Regions from separate parts of the Dongia sp. genome, predicted to be linked through region 2. Evidence: predicted binding sites of a transcription regulator. Region 2 holds the regulator's gene; the other holds the start of a gene.
What was found. The regulator LexA, encoded in region 2, represses DNA repair genes until DNA is damaged. The targets are predictions, from matches to a motif close to ATGTTCTANTTTGGTTC.
Positions count from the first base shown of each region.

Region 1: a site for LexA is predicted at 4,412-4,428, ahead of ACH2CY_RS23290 (DUF763 domain-containing protein). Genes of this name have one in related genera too.

Region 1 covers NZ_JAYRKD010000030.1:13,986-21,761, reverse strand. Annotated here, with positions in the region: gene hisF (imidazole glycerol phosphate synthase subunit HisF) at 1-840, opposite strand, end outside; gene ACH2CY_RS23305 (FkbM family methyltransferase) at 1,021-2,022, shown strand; gene ACH2CY_RS23300 (sugar-transfer associated ATP-grasp domain-containing protein) at 2,019-3,308, opposite strand; gene ACH2CY_RS23295 (aldose epimerase family protein) at 3,319-4,338, opposite strand; gene ACH2CY_RS23290 (DUF763 domain-containing protein) at 4,447-5,718, shown strand; gene ACH2CY_RS23285 (hypothetical protein) at 5,666-6,238, opposite strand; gene ACH2CY_RS23280 (hypothetical protein) at 6,321-7,121, shown strand; tRNA gene ACH2CY_RS23275 (tRNA-Thr) at 7,137-7,211, opposite strand; gene ACH2CY_RS23270 (heme biosynthesis protein HemY) at 7,259-7,776, opposite strand, start outside.
Region 2 covers NZ_JAYRKD010000025.1:61,806-69,581, forward strand. Annotated here, with positions in the region: gene gltA (citrate synthase) at 1-1,159, opposite strand, end outside; gene gltX (glutamate--tRNA ligase) at 1,320-2,702, opposite strand; gene ACH2CY_RS21575 (ComEC/Rec2 family competence protein) at 2,824-5,040, shown strand; gene lexA (transcriptional repressor LexA) at 5,183-5,914, opposite strand; gene glp (gephyrin-like molybdotransferase Glp) at 6,094-7,305, opposite strand; gene moaC (cyclic pyranopterin monophosphate synthase MoaC) at 7,305-7,776, opposite strand, start outside.

The DNA of each region.
Region 1 (7,776 bases), on a different contig from region 2:
GACGCCGCCGGCCGCGAGCTTTGCCTTCAGGTCCTGCATGGTCGTGCTGGCGACCAGCTTGAACCCGTCCTGGCGATGATGGCGCAGGAACTCGGTATTGCCTTCGTCCTCGAATTCCCTGAGATCGACCGGGATCTTCTTCACCGCGTCGTAATGCAGCATCGAGGCGAGGGCGATCGCGTCCGCGCGGCCGGTCTGCACCACGTCCAGCGCATGCTTCACCGAGCCGCAGCCGCCATGGGCGATGACCGGGATCGGCACCACCTCGGAAATGCGCCGCGTCAGCTCGACGTCAAAGCCGCGCCCGGTGCCTTCGCGATCGACCGAGGTGACCACGATCTCGCCGGCGCCGAGCTCGCCCAGGCGCTTGGCCCAGGCGATCGATTCCACGCCGGTATATTCGCGGCCGCAATTGGTGAAGCAGAGATAGCCGCCGTCGGGCTGGCGGATCGCCTCGACCACGGCGACGATGGTCGAGGAGCCAAACTCCTCGGCGACTTCCTTGATGAACTCCGGCCGCTCGATCGCCGCGGTGTTGATCGCGACCTTGTCGGCCCCCGCGCGCAGCACGTTGTAGACGTCCTGTCGGGTGCGGATCCCGCCGCCGACGCAGAGCGGGATGAAGATCTCCCGCGCCGTCTCCTTGACGATCTCCAGCAGGCTGTTGCGGCCATAAAGGCTGGCGACCGCATCCTGGTAGAAGAGCTCGTCGACCCCGTCCTCGTAATACTTGCGCGCGAAGGCGGCCGGACGGCCGAGGACGCGCAGTCCTTCGAGATGGATGCCCTTGACGAGATTGGGACCCTTGATGTCGAGGCGAGCGATCAGTCGGAAAGGCATGAAGGCTGAAAAATCCAGTCGCTGCCGGGCAAGGCCGGAATGCCGGCCTGGATAGGGCCGAGGGGCGGAATTGTCAAGGAAACCGCCCATTTGCGCCAGTATGTCTCATTCAAGACCGGCTTATTGACGAACCGGCCCCACTCAATTAACTCCCTGGGCTTTCCACGGGAAAGCCTGGATATGACCGATCTCCTCTCTCGCACCCTCGCGGCGGATACGCTGAAATGCATCGACGTCGGGGCCCGCGGCGGCGTGCAGCGGGGCTGGCTGGTCTACAAGTCCCTGATGGAGACCGAGTGTTTCGAGCCCGATCCGGTGGCCTGTGAGAAGGAAAAGGCCGCCAACCGCCCGGGCGAGCATTGGTATGCGGTCGGGCTGGGCGCCAAGACCGGCCCGGCCAAGCTCTACGTGCTGAAGAAGCCGTCCAGCTCTTCGCTCTATCCCCCCAATCCCGAGATCATGGCGCGCTACGCGCAGCACCAATACGGCAAGCTGGTGAAGACGGTCGATATCGAGGTCATGGCGATCAGCGAATGCCTCGACCAGCACCAGCGGCCAAACCCGAACCTGATCAAGCTCGACATCCAGGGCGCCGAGCTCGACGTGCTGAAGTCGATGTCCGAGAAGCATTGGTCGGACCTGCTGGCGCTGCAGGTTGAGGTCGAGTTCATCGAATACTATATCGGCCAGCCGCTGTTCGGCGAGATCGACGCCTTCATGAAGGGTCGCGGCTTCGAGCTGTTCGACCTGCTGCCCGACCGGCGCTACCGGATCCGGGACGAGCTCGAGAATGGGTATCTGCGGAAGTATCTCAACATCTCGCGCAACCGCCGCGACATCTCCTGCCGCCTGGTTGCCGGCGACGCGCTCTACTTCCGCCCGGCGGAAGAGGTGCTGGCCCGCGGCGACCGCGCCTGGTGCCTTAAATACCTGCTGATCCTGATCCTGCACCGCTGCCTCGACGAGGCGCTCTGGTTCATCGAGACCATGCAGGAGCGGAACTTGCTGAACACCGCCGAGCGCGATGAGCTGATCGCCCTGGTCGTCAGCAAGAAGCCGACGCCGACCCTGATGCAGCGCAACGACTGGCTCGGCCGGTTGACCCGCAAGCTCGCGAAGATATTCAACATCGGCCGCGGGCGGAAGATCGACTACTGGCTCGACCGCAGCTGGGACTTCTAACGATTGAAGGTCCCGAACTGATCGGGCCGGCGCCCGTTGCTGGCGTCGCCGGCCAGCGCCTTCTCAAGGTGATGGCGGAGCAGCGCGCCGAAGCGTGAATTGCCGAGCCCGGCACGGTGCGGGCGCTGCATCAGGTCTACATCCGGCTTGCCGTTGCCCTCGATCAGGCAGGGCCCGTCCTCCAGGATCGCGACGTCCCAGCCGACCACCACCCGGTCGCCGATCAGATCATGGGCCCGTTTCACCAGGTCCAGCGCCTCGGGCCAGTGCGGCAGGACGCGGCCCTCGATCGCCGCACCCGTGGCCGGATGCCGCGCGTGCCAGGCGGAATCGGTGCTGACTCCGAGATCGGTGGCGCGGCCGAGCTTTCCCGTCGCGAGCTCGACCGCCGCGGCGATGCCGCCGGCGTGGATATTGTCCACCAGCGCGCCCGGTCGCTGCGGCATGCGGAAGACCGCATGGGTCGCCTCGATGCCGCCGTTCTCGTTACGCAGCGTCAGGATCCGCGCGGTCGCCAGCGCTCCGGTCGTCAGATCGGCGAGGTCGCTGTGATTGGTGAGGCAATATTCGACCACCCGCTTTTCCAGCTTGGCGCGCCGCTTCAGATGCTCGCCAAGCTCGGCGGCGCTGAGGCTGCGGCCTTCGCCGTCGCGGTAGGTGCCGGCGGCATAGTTCCATCTTTCCGCGCCGCGGCCGCCGCGGCCGAGCTTGATCTTCACGAAGAGATCGCGCGGCGGAAAAGCGGTCATCGCCGGGTCGGTGAAGTCGATATGTTTCGGCCCCACGATCGCGATCACAGTGCCGGCGCGCAAGCCGCGCTCGCGGCAGAGCTTGGAGAAATGGACCTTGCTGGCGAAGGGCACGTTCTTGTCCCGGCGCTGCTTGCGGTCGACCAGCCAGCGATAGATGAAGGGCTTCACCTGGACCCGCTGCAAGTAATCCCCGGCATGGGCCCGGCGTTCATCGTCGTGGAACTCGAAGGTGTAGTACCAGAGCGGCGGCACCATCCATTGCGCCGCCACCGCGATCTGCTCCAGGAACTGCCGGAACGGTGACTTGCCGCTGGTCTTGGCACGGCTGGTTCCCAATCGGAGCGCCAGATAGGCCGCATGCAGGATCGTGCTCGGCCACCAGAGAATGATCGCGGCGACGAAGCTCAGCCGGTCTACCCAAGTGCCGCGCCGCCAGGCGCCGCGGAGCCATTGCCGCCGGAGATAGCCATTGGCGCTGCCGGGCGCGTCGCGACCGAGGCCCGGCAGCGGCGGTGGATACCAGGTGATCAGCATCGAAGGCGAGCTACCTGAAGCGGTATTCCGTCACCTGGCGATAGACCTCGCCGGGCAGCAAGGTGGCCTGCGCGAAATGCCGGTTGTGGATCGCGTCGGGGAAGCGCTGCGCCTCCAGGCAGAAGCCGGCATGCGGGAAATGCTTCTGCCCGGCAACGCCCGGCGCGGTATGCCGCACCACCGCCCCGGTATAGAGCTGCATACCCGGCTCGTTGGTCGCGCATTCCAGGGTCAGGTCGCCGGTCGGCGACACCACCTTGACCGCGACATCGCCGCTCTCACCGACCGGCGGCAAGGTGTCGAGCACGAAGTTGATATCGTAATCGAAGGGCTTGCCCTGCCCATGCCGGATCGGCCGCAGCTTGCGGAAGTCGTAGGGCGTATCGGTGACGCTCACGATCTCCCCGGTCGGGATGAGATCGGGGTCGAGCGCGGTGATGAACCCCGAGGCGACCTGCATCTTGTGGTCCCAGATCTCCGCATTCTCCGCCAGGGTGAAGTAGGAGTGGTTCACCATGTTGACCAGGGTCGGCGCGTCGGTGGTCGCGGTCATCTCGACCCGGATGGTTGCCGGCTCCAGCAGGCGATAGATGCAGAAGACCTCCAGGTTGCCGGGATAGTTCTCCTCGCCCGCCGGCGAATGCAGGCGGAAGGTGACGCTGCTCTCGTTGTGATCGGCGACGTCCCAGACCCTCTTCGCATAGCCGACATTGCCGCCATGGAGATGCGTCTTGCCGTTCTCGTTCTTGGCGAGCTGGTGAGACTTGCCGGCCAGGGTGAAGTGCCCGTTGGCGATGCGGTTGCCGACCCGGCCGCAGGTCGCGCCGATCGAGGCATGGCCGGTCCGGTAACCGTCCAGCGTCTCGTAGCCCAGCACCACGCGCCGCTTCTGCCCATTGGCCAGCGGCACCACGAAGTCGCGCAAACTCGCGCCGAAGCTGATGATCGAAGCTTCCGCACCGGCGGCGGACTTCAACCGGATTTCCTGGACTTGTTTGCCGTCGGCCTCGCCGAAGGGTGCAATGCTCACGCTTCTTCTCCCACCGAATCGCTGATCGGGCGCGAGTGTCGCTCAATCCTCGGCAAGGCCGGAAGGCTTTTGCTTGTTCTATTTATGTTCCTGGCCTAGGATCGGACCATGGCCCGACGCGCCGGCATCGCCGATCTCCCGTTGCACAATGGCCGCGTTCCGCCCTGGCTGGCGGCGCGGATGGCCAAGCTCGGCACCGTCATCGCCGAGGCGATCATCCTGCATTACGGCCGGACCGAGTTCCTGCGGCGGCTGGCCAATCCCTTCTGGTTCCAGTCCTTCGGCACAGTCATGGGGATGGACTGGCATTCCTCCGGCATTACCACCAGCGTCATCGGCGCGCTGAAACGCGGCCTCGCTCCGCGGCAGAACGAGCTTGGCCTCTATGTCTGCGGCGGCCGCGGCAGCCATTCCCGCAGCACGCCCCAGGAGCTGACCGCGATCGGCATGCGGATCGGCGTCGATGGTGCCGCGCTCGCCCGCACCAGCCGTCTGGTCGCCAAGATCGACAGCGCGGCGCTTCAGGACGGCTTCGACCTCTATCTGCACGGCTTCGTGCTGGCGGCCGACGGACAATGGACCGTGGTGCAGCAGGGCATGAACGGCGGCACGCACCTCGCGCGGCGCTACCACTGGCTCTCGGAGGGGCTGACCAGCTTCGTCGATGACCCGCATGCGGCGATCGAGGGCCGCAGCCAGGGCGCTATCGTGAACCTTGCCGACCACCGCGCCGCCGCTTCGCGCACGGCTCAGGTCGACATGCTGGCCGATCTCGGCCCCGACAAGATCGCCCTCGAGATCGCCAAGCTCGAAGGCCGGACGCCGGCGCAGGGCCAGCTGCCCTACCTGGTCATGCCCGCGCATCACGACGTGCGCGCCGAAGACATCATCGGCCGCCGCCTGCACGCGACCTTGGCTGCCGCGGCGGATCGCGGCCCGACGGATTTCCCGCAATTGCTGCTCACGCCCGGCGTCGGCGCACGGACGGTGCAGGCATTGGCCATGGTCGCCGAAGTGGTGCATGGCGCGCCCTGCCGTTTCGCCGATCCGGCGCGTTTCAGCCTCGCCCATGGCGGCAAGGACCGACATCCCTATCCGGTGCCGCTCAAGGTCTATGACGAGACTCTGCGGATCCTGAAGAACGCGGTGCAGCGGGCCAAGCTCGGCCGCGACGAAGAACTCGGCGCCCTGCAGCGGCTCGACGATCAAGCGCGCAAACTTGAGGGATTGGTCTCAGGCCCGAGCGTCGATTCCTTCATCGCGAACGAGCGCGCGCGGTCGCCGATGCTCGGCGGCCGCAGCGTGTTCGGCTGGGAGAGGGATCTGGTCAGCCTGGAACCGGAACGCGCCGCTGCAAAGGCAGCTCCCAGTTCGGCGTGACGCCGCACAGCAGATCGAAGAAGCCGATCGCCGTGGTCGCATCTTCCTTCACGTTCTCGCGGAAGGAGGTCCAGAACCGATCCTCTTCGGTGTCGGGCGCGAGTGGTGCCAGCCCTTCCTGCTCGATCACCGCCGCGGTCATCGCGAGGCAGGTGCTTGCATAGACATAGCCCTCCGGCCAGGCGGTCATCGCTTGCGGGAAACTCTTCAGGACCGCGACGCCGCGATGCCGGATCGCGATCGGAGAATGCCGGAACAGCTCCTTCAGCAGCAGCCCGCCGGAGAAGATCAGCAGATCGCGCCGGTCGGTCTCGACCTGGTCCTTGACCGCGTCGAAGCTGCGCCGCCATGCGCTGAACGCCCGCGCCAGGGCCTCGTCGTCGATCTCGAAGCGGAACGCACTGCCGCCGAAGAGCAGCGCGGCATTGCGGTGGAAGGCGGCGGCGATGGTGCGGAAGCGCAGGGCGCGTTCGGCGAGACCGGCCGCTTTGCCCATCTCCGGCTGCACTGGAGTCAGCATGGTTCCTCCCACGTGTTCTTCCGCCATCTTAGCGGCCTGCCGCGTCTTGACAATGCGCGCCGGCCCGGGATGAATCGGGGCCATGACCTTTTTGCCACGGATTCCCCTCTCCCTCGGCGCCCATGCGGTCAGTGTCGCGGCCAGCGCGCGTGACGGTTTGAGGACAGCGCATTATCTGGTGCAGGAGCTCGCTTCCGCCGACGATCCCGCCGCGCCCGGCGAAGTCGCCAAGCGCGCCGCCTGGCTGTTGCCGACCGACGCGCCGACCGCGCTGATCACCGGCTTCATCGCCCAGAACGCGCGGCTCGCCGAGAAGGTGATGGCCACGTCGCGCGACGCGGCGACGGTGCTCCTGCCGCGGGACATCCACCCGTCGCCCTTCGACCGCAGCCTGATGCGCGATCTCGCCGCCGCGACTTCGGGCCACAGCTTCACCGCCAATGCGGTGTTCAATGCCTATTTCCGCCGGGCGGCGCTTCAGCTGCTGCAGCGTTACAGCAAGCCGCCCTTCCTGGTGCTGGAAAACCGGATCGATGCCGCGCGCCGTATGCTCGGCGCCGCGGAGCAAGCGGACGCCGCTTTGATGACCGGCGCGCTGATCGCCCTGGTCCGCGCCGCGCCGATTGCCGAAGCCGGTGCGATCGACCCGAAATCCGTGTTGAGCGCCACCAGGGATCCGAATGTCGCCATCCTCGCCATCGCCTGCGCCGCGGCGCTGCTCGGGGCCACGGGCAAGCCGACGCCCGAGACCGACGCGGATCGATTCTTTGCAATCACCGGCGCCCTGATTGCCGCGAACCTGCCGGCGCTCGAGCGCGCCCTGCAACGGGATGACGTCCGGCAGCTCGAAACCGAGCTCGCCGCCATCAAGGCGATGTATTAGCCGGCGGATGGGAAGTGGTGCCGTAGGAGGGATTTGAACCCCCGACCGCCCGCTTACGAAGCGGATGCTCTACCACTGAGCTACTACGGCACTCCAGGAGCGGCCACCCGGGCAATTCCCGGCGGCGCGGCCGGAAGCTAGTTGATCAACCGGGCGGCGTCAACCGACGGAGCCAGTTGGGTTTCCAGCCGTTTTTCGAGCCCGGCCGGGGCGGTTTCCGGTGCGGATTTCTGTGCCGGAATCGAGGCTTCCGGGGCCGGCAGCGGCGCCGCGACTTCGGGCAGCGTCGGTTCCGGGGCGGGCTCGGCCGGCGCCGCAGCCGGGGCCGGGACCAGCAGGATATTGGCGCTGGGCAGGACCGGGCGCTGCCAGCGGAAGCTGTCGATGCCGGAGCAATGCGGGCAGACCGCCTGCCAATGGCCGGAAGCGGGACCGGCCTCGCCGGGATGCCCGCAGACCGAGCAGATCCAGGCGGGGTCCGGCTGCGCCTCGGCCGCCGCATCCAGCCATTGCCGGACCGCCGCCTGGGTGTTGCGGGGATCCGGCCGCTCGCCTTCTTCCAGCGCCGCCATGGCACGGCAGGTGCCGTAGCTCAGTCCATCGCCGGCACGCTCGGCCGCCACCAGCTTCTCCAGGTGCCGCCGCGCATCGCCCC
Region 2 (7,776 bases):
CGAGCAAAGGCTCGTCGCGCTTGCCGAGCGCGTCCAGCACGTCGTGGCAGGCGGTGCGGATGACCGCGGCGCGCGGGTCGTAGTTCTTGTAGACCCGGTGGCCGAAGCCCATGAGGCGCGTGTTGTCCTCCTTGTTCTTCACCCGCTTGATGTAGTCCTTGACCTTCGACTTGTCGCCGATCTCGGCCAGCATCTTCAGCACGGCCTCGTTGGCGCCGCCATGGGCCGGGCCCCAGAGGGAGGCGATGCCGGCGGCGATGCAGGCGAAAGGATTGGCGCCCGACGAGCCGGCGATGCGCACGGTCGAGGTCGAGGCATTCTGCTCGTGGTCGGCATGCAGGATGAAGATCAGGTCCATGGCTTTCGCCACGACCGGGTTGATCTTGTACTCCTCCGCCGGCACCGCGAAGGTCATGCGCAGGAAGTTCTCCGCGTAGGAAAGCTTGTTGTCCGGATAGATGAATGGCTGGCCGCTCGCGTATTTGTAGGCCATCGCCGCGATGGTCGGCACTTTCGCGATCAGCCGATGCGAGGCGATCATGCGCTGGTGCGGATCGTGGATGTCGGTGCTGTCATGGTAGAAAGCCGAGAGCGCGCCGACCACTGCCACCATCACCGCCATCGGATGCGCGTCGCGGCGAAAGCCCTGGAAGAATCGGGCGATCTGCTCGTGCAGCATCGTGTGGTAGGTGATGTCCTTCTCGAACTTCTTCAGCTGGTCCTTGGTCGGCAGCTCGCCTTCCAGTAGCAGGTAGCAGACCTCGATGAAGCTGGAGTTCGCGGCGAGATCCTCGATCCGATAGCCGCGATGGGTGAGGATGCCCTCGTCGCCGTCGATATAGGTGATCGACGACTGCGTCGAGCCGGTCGAGCCGTAGCCCGGGTCATAGGTGAAATAGCCATGCTCGGTGTAGAGCTTGCGAACGTCGATGACGTCGGGGCCTACGGTACCCTTCAAGACCGGCAGATCCCAGCTCTTGCCGAGGCGATCGTCCTTGACCGAGACCTTGGCGAAAGGCTTCGGCGCCGCCGGCTTAATGCCGCTGTCCTTGACCTTGATCTGCGGCTTCGCGGACCTTTTCGCCGTCTTGGACGCCGGCTTCGACTTCTCCGCCATCCGCTTCTTGGACTTTTTGCTGCTCGCCGCGATCGTGGTCATAGGGGCACCTCGTTGTGGTCCCGCGCGTTCTGGGGCGCGGGGCATCGGCTGGGGGCTGGATCGGCGATGTTGCACCGCCGCAAACTGGCCACACGCTAACAGAAGGATGGTTAAGGGTCCATGACTCCGGCGGCCGAAAAGCCACCTTTAGGATGACCCTCTACCTGACGTCGCCGAGGCGCCCCAGGCATTCGGATCGGCCAAGGATTTCCATGACTTCGAAGATTCCGGGCGAAGTCGTCGAGCCGGTCAGGGCGGCCCGCAGGGGCTGCGCGATCTGGCCCAGCTTCACCTTTTCCTGCTCCGAGAATTGGCGCACCGCGGCTTCCAGGGAAGCGGCGGTCCAGGCGGTATCGGATTCCAGGGCCTGGCTGACCTTGCCGAGCAGAGCCTTGGCCTCGGGGGTGAGCAGGGCGGCGGCCTTGTCGGTGATCTGGACCGGGCGGGCCGTCACGTAGAGCTGCGCGTTCTCGGCCAGCTCCTTCAAGGTCTTCGCCCGCGCCTTCAGGCCCGGCATGCCGCGGCGGACGCGGTCGATCGCGGCGGCATCGGTTACGCCGAGCCGCTCGGCGACGTCCTGAGCCAGCCGCGCGTCGTCCGCTTCGCGGATGTAATGGCCGTTGAGGTTGTCGAGCTTGGTGTAGTCGAAGCGCGAGGCCGAGCGCCCGACCTGCGGCAGGTCGAACCATTCGACTGCCTGCGCGGTCGAGATGATCTCATCGTCGCCATGCGACCAGCCGAGGCGCAGCAGGTAATTGCGCAACGCCTCCGGCAGGTAGCCCATCTCGCGATAGGCATCGACCGCCAGCGCGCCATGGCGCTTCGAGAGCTTGGCGCCGTCCGGGCCGTGGATCAGCGGGATGTGCGAGAACGAAGGATGCTCCCAGCCCATCGCGTCGTAGATCATGACCTGGCGGAAGGTATTGGTCAGATGGTCGTCGCCGCGGATCACATGGGTGATGCCCATGTCATGGTCATCGACCACGACCGAAAGCATGTAGGTCGGCGTGCCGTCGCTGCGCAAGAGCACCATGTCGTCGAGCTGCTCGTTGCCGACCTCGACCTCGCCCTGGACCTGGTCCTTGACCACGGTCCGGCCGGTCTGCGGCGCCTTGATGCGGATGACGGGTTTCACGCCGGCCGGCGCGTCGCTCGGGTCACGGTCGCGCCAGCGGCCGTCGTAGCGCATCGGCTTGCCCAAGGTCATCGCGGTCTTGCGCATCTCCTCGAGTTCCTCGACCGAGCAGTAGCAGCGATAGGCCTTGCCCTCGGCCAAGAGCTGGTCGGCGATCTCGGCATGGCGGGCCTGCCGCGCGAACTGCATGACGACCTCGCCGTCCCAGTCGAGTTCGAGCCACTTCATCCCGGCGATGATCGCGTGGATCGCATCCTCGGTCGAACGCACCCGGTCGGTGTCCTCGATGCGGAGCAGGAACTTGCCGCCGTTGTGCCGGGCGTAGAGCCAGTTGAAGAGGGCGGTCCTGGCCCCGCCGATATGCAGGTAGCCGGTCGGCGAGGGGGCGAAACGGGTGACGACACTCATGATTGCAGAAATCCGGATAAATTCGTGGTGATATCGGGGACGGGAGACAGGTCTAACACATACGCCCCCAAAATTGGCAAGGCACGGGCCTTGGCCGTTCAGGGGATGAGGACGGGGCTGCGTGGATTTGGGGGCGATCCGGGACCGTGGCGAGGCCTTCCTCGCCGAGGAGCGGCCGAACTGGCCGGGCTGGCTGGCGGTCGCGCTCGGCCTCGGGATCGCGGTCTATTTCGCGCTGCCCCAGGAGCCGCCGCTTTGGCTGGGCGCGAGCCTCGCGGTTGGCGGGCTGGTGCTGGCGGTCCTGCTGCGGCGGAATCCGACGGCGGCACTTCTCATCCTGGCGCTGGCGGCGGGCTCGATCGGCTTCGGGGTCGCCCAGTTTCGCACCGCCCTGGTGGCGGCACCGCAGCTGCAGGACCCGATCCGCTACGCCCATGTCACCGGCCGCATCGCCGAGATCGAGCCCTTCCCGAATGCCGCCCGGGTTGTGCTGGACCGGGTCGCGATCGCGGAACTCCCGGCCGAAGCGACGCCGCTGCAGATCAAGATCAGGGTGAACAAGGACGCCGCCACGTTGAAGCTCGGCGACCGGGTCGATCTGCTGGCCAATCTCACGCCGCCGTCGCCGCCCTTGGCTCCGGGCGCTTTCGACTTCCGCCGGCGGGCGTTTTTCGAGGGCGAGGGCGCATCCGGATTTGCGCTGGGTGCGGCGCGCGTCCTGCCGCCGCTGGGCGAGGAGACCTGGCGCGCACGGCTGGGACTCTGGATCGGCCGGCTGCGCGCGACCATCGGCCAGCGCATCGCCAGCCTGGAGCCGGAGGCCGCCGGCGCCATGACCCGCGCGCTCACCGTCGGCGACCAGACCGCGCTGACCAAGGCCGATACCGAGGCGATGCGCACCTCCGGCCTGGCGCATCTGCTGTCGATCTCCGGGTTGCATATCGGCATGGCGGCGGGTCTGTTCTTCGTCGGCCTGCGTTCGCTGCTGGCGCTCATCCCAGCGCTCGCCCTCAACTTTCCGATCAAGAAATGGTCGGCGGCGGCGGCGATCGGCGCCGCCGGATTCTATGCGCTGCTCGCCGGCGCGACGGTGCCGACGCAGCGTTCCTTCATCATGATCGCCATCGTCTTCATCGGCGTGCTGATGGATCGCTCGCCCTTTTCCTTCCGGATGGTCGCCTGGGCGGCGATCGGCGTGCTGCTGCTGGCGCCCGAAGCGCTGGTCGGCGCCAGCTTCCAGATGTCGTTCTTTGCAGTCCTGGGGCTGATTGCGGTGTTCGAGGCGTTGCGGACCCGGATCGCACAATGGCGCGGCGGCCGGGCGCTGGAGACCGACTGGTTCGGCCGCGTCGCCGATACCTTGCGCGGCGCCGGATTCTGGCTGGCCACCACGATGCTGACCAGTGTGGTCGCATCGCTGATGACGGCGCCGTTTGCGATGTATCACTTCGACCGGCTGAGCACCTACGGCGTGGTCGCCAATTTGGTTGCGGTGCCGCTGACCGGCTTCTGGGTGATGCCGATGGAGATGATCGCGCTGCTGCTGATGCCGTTCGGCCTCGACGCGCCGTTCTGGCATCTCGCGGCGCGCGGCTGCGACGGCATCCTGTGGGTCGCCCATACCGTCTCCGCCTGGCCCTATGCCAACCTGATCACGCCGGCGATGCCGTCCGCCGCGATGATGGCGATCGCGCTCGGCATGATCCTGATCTGCCTGCTGCGGAGCCGCTGGCGCGGGCTCGGCCTGGCGCCGGTGCTCGCAGGCCTCGCCAGCCTGCTCTTCGTCACCACGCCGGACGTGCTGGTGGGCGGCGACGCCAAGCTGCTGGCGATCAAGGACGGGCAGGGGCACTATCAACTGAACTCGCTGCGCGCCAGCAAGCTCGCCGCCGAGACCTGGCTGCGGCGGAACGGGCAGCTCGAAGCGGTGCGCTTCGAAGGTGACGAAAACGCCATCCCGGATCTCTCCTGTGACCCGCAGGGCTGCATCTATCGGCGAAACGCGCGAACGGTCGCCCTCACGTTCAACGGCGAAGGCCTGGGCGAAGACTGTGCGCAGGCCGACCTCGTGATCAGCGCGGTGCCGATCCGCCGCGGTTGCCGGAAGCCGATCACGATCGATCGCTTCGATCTCTGGCGCGGCGGCGCGCACGCCGTGTGGATCGGGCCGGACGGACGCTTCCGCATCCAGAGCGTCGCCGCGACACTCGGCGACCGGCCCTGGGTGCTGGACCGGATGCGCCAAGGCATTCGAGACGACCGCCTGGTCGGAGACCCGGATCAGACGGGTGAAGACGACGTCGAAACGCTGCCTGAAAGAGTGGGCGACGCTGACTGATCGCGAACCTTTACGGGGGCGCCCCGCCAAACTCGCCTAAGTCGTTGACCGGAAAACGAAAACCCTTAGGCCCGACCCAATCTATTCCCGCGCCACGTAAAGGCCCTGTAAAGGTTCCGGCAGCGAACCTTCGCCCCGGCCTCTAGTACTTCCGCATCAAGCCGATCAGCTTGCCCTGCAGCTTCACCCGGTCGGGGCCGAAGATGCGGGTCTTGTGGGCCTGGTTGGCGGGTTCGAGCGCAATCGAATCGCCCTTGCGGCGCAGCCGCTTCAAGGTGACCTCGTTGTTGTCGATCAGCGCGACGACGATGGTGCCGTTCTCGGCATTCTCGCAGCGCTCGATCAGCACGGTGTCGCCGTCATGGATGCCGGCCTCGATCATTGAATCGCCTTCGACGGTGAGCGCGTAATGCTCGCCGCGGCCCAGCATGCTGGCCGGAATGTCGACCGCGTTGCTGTTGTCACGCAAAGCCTCGATCGGCGTGCCGGCCGCGATCTTGCCGTAGAGCGGCAGCTGCACCGTCTCCGCCGCCTGGGCGACCATGGCGCCGGGCAGGCTCGGCGTGAAATCGCCGCGGATGACATTGGCGGAAAAGCCGCGCCGCCCGGCGTCGGATCCCGCGGCAGCGGCAGCAGCACCTTTGGCCTGGCCCATCTGGTCGTCGGAGAGCCGGGTGACTTCCAGGGCGCGCGCCCGGTGCGGCAGGCGGCGGATGAAGCCGCGCTCTTCCAGACCGGTGATCAGGCGATGCACGCCGGACTTGGACTTCAATCCCAAGGCGTCCTTCATCTCATCAAAGGACGGGGAGATTCCGGTATCGCCGAGACGTTCCTGAATGAACTGCAGCAGCTCGCGTTGCTTCCTGGTCAGCATGGCCTTGTCCTTTCTCCGGTTCCGCCGCCCGCTCTTCGGGGCGAGTCGGCACCTGCCACTGCTGGTGTCGACGCGGAACAAAGCAAAAACTGTGCCCATGTTCTAGTTTGGTTCATGTGGAAAAGTCAAGCGAGTCTCGACTTCCCGACAGGAATTGTCAGGAGACATCCGAACGCGCACTAACCGAGCCGGACCATCTCGACTTCGGTGCCGGCCTTGATGGCGGGGGAATTCGGCGGGCGGATCACCAGGCCGCCGGACTTGGAGAGCGCCGAGAGCATGGCGCTGTCCTGCTTGCCGAAGGGGGTGGCTACGAAGCCTCTCTCGTCCTCGATGACCGAGGAGCGCAGGTAGTCCTGGCGCTGGTCGTTGGCGGGGAGATCGATCGCCAGCCTTGCTTTCACGATATGTGGGCCTAGCTCGGTTACACCCAGCATGCGGGCGATGGCCGGTCCGACGAACAGGGTCGAGGTCACGATGGCGGAGACCGGGTTCCCGGGGAGGCCGATCACCTTCAGAGCCCCCGCCGCGGTTCCGAGCGTGCCGAACATCAGCGGCTTGCCCGGCCGCATGGCGATCTTCCAGAAGTCGAGCGCCATGCCCTTGGCCCTGAGCACGCTCTGCACCAGATCATGCTCGCCGACGGAGGCGCCGCCGCTGGTCAGCAGCAGGTCGGCGCCGGCGGCGCGGTCGATCAGGTCGGCGAGCGCGGATTCCTCGTCGCGGGCGATGCCGAGATTGATCGCCTCGCCGCCGCATTGCGTGACAAAGGCGGCGAGGGCGAAGCCGTTGGAGGCGATGATCTGGCCGGGCTTCAGGGTCTCACCGGGCTGCACCAGCTCGTTGCCGGTGGAGATGATGGCGACCCGGGGCTTGCGCGCGACGGTGAGCCAGGGCCAGTTCATCGCCGCAGCGAGGCCGATATCCGACGGTGTCAGGCGGCTGCCGGCGGGAATGCCGAGCTGGCCCTCGGCGAAGTCGTTGCCGGCGGTGCGGATATGTTTGCCCTGGATCGCGGCGCCGCCATCGACGATGCGGACGTGGTCGCCGTCCTTCTCGGTATTCTCCTGGATGACGATGGCGTCCGCGCCCTGCGGCAAGGCGGCACCGGTGAAGATGCGCGCGGCTTCGCCGGCGCCGATCGCACGTTCGGGCAAGGTGCCGGCGGCGATCGATGCCACGATCTTGAGGCGCAGGGGTAGCTGCTGCACGTCGGCGCTGCGGACGGCGTATCCATCCATCGCGGAGACAGCCTGCGGCGGATGCGCGAGGCGTGCCGTCACCGGCTGTGCGAGAACGCGACCGACGGCCTGGTCCAGGGCCACGACTTCGGGGCCGAGCGGTGCGAAGGCGGCGAGAATCCGGTCGGTCGCTTCCTTCACCGAAAGCATCAGTCGGCCTCGAAGGTGCCGGACTTGCCGCCGCTCTTGTGGGTCAGGCGGATCTCGGTGATGCGCATGGTCTTATCGACCGCCTTCACCATGTCGTAGACCGTGAGCGCCGCGACCGAGACGGCGGTCAGCGCTTCCATCTCGACGCCGGTGCGGCCCTTGAGCTTGCAGGTGGCTTCGATCGCGACGGCGGATTGCGCCGCGTCGATCGAGAGCTCGACGTTCACCGAGGAGAGCGAAAGCGGGTGGCAGAGCGGGATGAGATCGGGCGTGCGCTTGGCGCCCATGATGCCGGCGAGCTGGGCGACCGTGAGCACATCGCCCTTCTTGACGTGGCCATCGCGGATCAGCGCCAGGGTCTCCGGCGCCATGACGACGGCGCCCTTGGCGACTGCGACGCGCTCGGTCTCCGATTTCTCGGAGACGTCGACCATCCGGGCGTTGCCCTCGGCGTCGAAATGGGTGAGGCGG